DNA from 2 places in the Neorhizobium sp. T6_25 genome. Region 1 is predicted to be linked to the other one. Evidence: predicted binding sites of a transcription regulator. Region 1 holds the regulator's gene; the other holds the start of a gene.
What was found. The regulator LexA, encoded in region 1, represses DNA repair genes until DNA is damaged. The targets are predictions, from matches to a motif close to TGTTCNNNNTGTGTTCNG.
Positions count from the first base shown of each region.

Region 2: C5L10_RS08975 (PA0069 family radical SAM protein) is a predicted target of LexA. The motif match lies at 1,255-1,272, and genes of this name have one in related genera.

Region 1 is NZ_PVBL01000007.1:188,017-190,219, forward strand. It holds gene C5L10_RS12140 (ComEC/Rec2 family competence protein) at 1-851, shown strand, start outside; gene lexA (transcriptional repressor LexA) at 832-1,551, opposite strand; gene C5L10_RS12150 (VOC family protein) at 1,752-2,203, shown strand, end outside.
Region 2 is NZ_PVBL01000005.1:157,872-160,074, forward strand. It holds gene C5L10_RS08975 (PA0069 family radical SAM protein) at 38-1,195, opposite strand; gene C5L10_RS08980 (glycosyl transferase) at 1,328-1,846, shown strand; gene moaB (molybdenum cofactor biosynthesis protein B) at 1,850-2,203, opposite strand, start outside.

The DNA.
Region 1 (2,203 bases):
GCATCGGCCTGGGGTGGGTGATCGCCATCGCCAAACACGTCGCCGCCTGGGGCGGCGATGTCGGCATAGGGCGACAGCATCCCTGGTTCCTGACCGTGTCGACGGCAGGTTTTCTGCTGCTGACGCTCATGAGGACGAGACTGAGATTGATAGGCTTGCCGTTGATGGTGACCGCTCTGCTGCTTTCCTGGCATGAGCGGTCGATGCCGCTGCCGGATATCCTGATCTCGGAAGACGGGACGATGGTCGCACTTGTAGACGGGGAAGGGGTCGTCACCAATCGCGCCCGCCCGCCCGACTTCGTCTACGGACAATGGAAGAGGGCGCTTCTGCTCGGCGATCCGACCAAGCCTGAAATGTCGCCATTCAGGGACAAGCCACCCGACGACAAGCGGCCCGGCGAGAAAATCAACGAGCGCCCTGAACTGACCCCGCAGCAATTCGAAACGGCAAAGTCGAAGATAAAACAGGCGCCTGCCGGCCGCTTCACCTGCGAGCCGACGGCCTGGTGTGCGGCAAGCACGGGCAAGGGCATCGTTATCGCAGTCGAGGACGGCCGTTATGCGGGTGCCGCCTGCGACGCCGCCAGTCTTGTCATTGCGCCGCGTGCCCGCTTCGACCAATGCCGGTCCGGCGCCCTGATGATCAATAGTGCCACGCTTCGCAAGACCGGCGCCCTGGAGATTTCCATCAACGGCGCGACCGACATTCGGCGCTGGCAGATCCGTGCCGCCATGGCGGGCGGAGATCGGCCCTGGAGCCGGCACCGCCACTATGATTGGCGAAGCCAAGGTTTCGATAGCTCATTGCCGGAACCGCTCCGGCAGATGATCAGTGATACCGGCGGATGAGGCCGACGAGCTTGCCCTGGATCTTCACCCGGTCCGGCCCAAAGATGCGGGTTTCATAGGCTGGGTTGGCGGCTTCGAGGGCGATGGAGGCGCCGCGGCGGCGGAAACGCTTCAGCGTCGCTTCCTCATCGTCCACCAGCGCCACGACGATATCGCCCGGATTGGCCGTATTGCTGTTGCGGATGATCACGGTATCGCCGTCGAGAATGCCGGCCTCGATCATCGAATCGCCCTTGACCTCGAGCGCATAGTGCTCGCCGGAACCGAGCATCTCGGCCGGCACGGCGATGTCATGCGTGTTGTTCTGGATCGCCGAGATCGGCACGCCGGCAGCGATGCGGCCCATGACCGGAACGGTCGTGGCGTTCGGTGAATCGTCGTTGGCGGCGGGTTTCTGAGGGGCTGCTACCGGCTGCGGCTTGCCGAGGCTTCCCTCGATGACGCTCGGCGAAAAACCGCGCCGTGGCTGCATGCTCGGCGAGTAGGCTTCCGGCAGCTTGATGACTTCGAGCGCCCGGGCCCGGTTCGGCAAGCGGCGGATGAAGCCGCGCTCCTCGAGCGCGGTGATCAGGCGGTGAATGCCGGACTTGGACGCGAGGTCGAGAGCGTCCTTCATTTCATCGAATGACGGCGGGATGCCGGATTCCTTCATGCGTTCGTGAATGAACAGAAGCAATTCCTGTTGTTTGCGCGTGAGCATCTTTTGGCATCCTCAGAGTCGGAAACAAATCCAGAACGGACACTATATGTTCCATATGTGTTCTGCAAGTCCCTAAATTTCTGTGAAGTATGATGATTTTTTCTTCATAGATGCGTGCCAGATATCTCGAGCCACACCACTTGCGCGGCGCGAGCCCGCTGCCAAAGTAGCTTTGCGATTCCAATTCCGGGGGCCCTCGCGTGAACGCAAGACCAATCGATCATCTCGTGCTGCCGGTGGCGGGACTTACCGCTGCGCGTTCCCGGCTCACGAAGCTTGGTTTTACAGTTGCGCCCGATGCTTTTCATCCTTTCGGCACGGCTAATGCTTGTGTGTTCTTCTCGGATGGCAGCTATCTGGAGCCGCTGGCTCTTGCCAATCGCCGTCATGCGAGCGCAGCCGCCAAACGCGGCAACGTTTTTACCGCACGCGATCTGGCTTTCCGCAAGGGACGCGACAGGCAGGGCTTCTCTGCGCTCGTTGCCGCCACGCGCGACGCGATGGCCGATCACGCGCGTTTCAAGATGCGTGGCGTCTCGGCAGGCGACGTGCTGGAATTCTCCCGCGCGATGACCTTGGCCGACGGTTCCGAAACCCAGGCGAGCTTCCGGCTGGCTTTTGCGGGTGATGACCGGGCGCCCGACTTCCTGAT
Region 2 (2,203 bases), on a different contig from region 1:
AAATTGGAATTCGCAATGAAACCGGGAGAGGGTCCGGTCAGAGCAGCGAGAGTTGGATACCGCCGCCGTCGGGGCGGAGGAAAATGTCGTCGCGCAGCGGCAGGCCGCGCCGCACCATGCCGAGCCGCTTGGTCGCCATCTCGAAACGCCGGCCGATCTGCCATGCGTAGGGACCGGCACCCTTCATCCGCTTTCCCCATTCGGCGTCGTAATCCTTGCCGCCGCGCATCGAGCGGACGAGCGACATCACATGCCGATAGCGGTCCGGATAGTTCTGCAGCAGCCAGTCGCGGAAGAGGGGGCTCACCTCCAGCGGCAGGCGCAGGAGTACGTAGGTCGCTTCCGTCGCCCCCGCCGCATGGCCGGCGTCGAGAATCCGCTCGATTTCATGGTCGTTGAGCGCCGGAATGACAGGTGCCACCATGACCGCAGTCGGAATACCGGCATCGGTCAACGCCTTGATGGCAGTGAGGCGCTTGGGAGGGGTCGAGGCGCGCGGCTCCATGGTGCGGGCAAGCTTGCGGTCGAGCGTGGTGACCGAAATGCCGACCTTCGCCAGCCCTTTCGAAGCCATGTCGGCAAGGATGTCGATGTCGCGGGTGATCAGCGCCGACTTGGTAACGATCGCGACCGGGTGATTGGCCTTCTGCAGCACTTCGAGGATCTGTCGCATGATCCGCCATTCCCGCTCGATCGGCTGATAGGGGTCGGTATTGGTGCCGATCGCGATTGCCCGCACCTTGTAGTCCGGGCGGCTCAGCTCCCGTTCGAGCAGTTTCGGCACGTCAGGCTTGGCGAACAGCTTCGACTCGAAATCGAGGCCGGGCGAAAGCCCCATGAAACTGTGCGTCGGCCTGGCGAAGCAATAGATGCAGCCATGCTCGCAGCCGCGATAGGGATTGATCGAGCGATCGAAGGAAAGGTCCGGAGATTCGTTGCGGGTGATCGCGGTGCGTGGCTTCTCCACCTGCACCTCGGTCCTGAACGGTTCGAGCTCCTCCAGCGTCTGCCAGCCGTCATCGAATGCCTCGCGGCGCCCTTCCTCGAAACGGCCGCTCGGGTTAAGTCCCGCGCCGCGCCCGCGCCGCCGGTCGATCTCCACCCGAAGACCGGAGGATTCGACCAACGCATCGGCAATATCGGCCGTATGGGCAGGCGCGAAAGCGTCCTGCCGCAACTGATGCAGCTCGTTCATGGTTAGCTCCTGAAGGGGAAATTCCCCGTTCCTGATGACTAAATTCCTAGCGCCGAAATGAGAACATTGCAAGAACAAAATTGAAGGTCGGCGTTTCTGGCGTTCCTTGTGGCAATGCGTTACATGTCAGGAATGCTGACTGTCATCATGGAATGCCGCGATCAGGAATCCGAGCTGGCGCAAACGCTCTCGGTGCTCGTTTCCGCTGCGGTGGAGGGACTTGTGAGCGATGTCGTGGTGCTCGACCACGGTTCACGGGACGGTTCCTCCCGCGTCGCCGATGCGGCTGGCTGCCGTTTTTACGGCCATTGGGACATCAAGGATATTTTGCGCGGCGCCCGCGGAGAATGGTTGTTGCTGGTCGAACCCGGCGCCCGGTTGCAGGCCGGCTGGATCGACGAGGTGATGGAATATATAGCGCTCAACAAGCAGCCGGCCCGCTTCGCGCCGGCGCGCAATTACCGGCGGCCGTTCTTCCAGCGTATCGGCCGCGCGGTGCCGCCGCTGGAATACGGCATGCTGCTGCCGAAGCGGCAGGCGATCGCGCTGGCGAAATCGGGGATGGACCTGGAAGCGCTGGCACGCGGCCAGAAGGTGTCGAAGCTTTCCAGCGAGATTATTCCGGCCTGGGTGGCGGCGGCAGTCAGGTAGCGGCTATTTGCCGCCGCGCTTCAGGTGCTCGTCGAGCCGCGGCATGATCTCGATGAAATTGCAGGGCAGGTGGCGGTAGTCGAGCTGCGCCTTCAAGATACCGTCCCAGGCATCCTTGCAGGCGCCGGGCGAACCCGGCAGCACGAAGATGAAAGTGGCGTTCGCCACGCCGCCGGTCGCCCGCGACTGGATCGTCGAAGTGCCGATCTTGTCATAGGAAATCCGGTGGAACACTTCCGAAAAGCCGTCCATGCGCTTTTCGAACAGCGGCTCCAGCGCCTCAGGCGTCACGTCCCGGCCGGTAAAGCCCGTGCCGCCTGTGGTAATCACCACGTCGATATCGGGATCGAGCGTCCA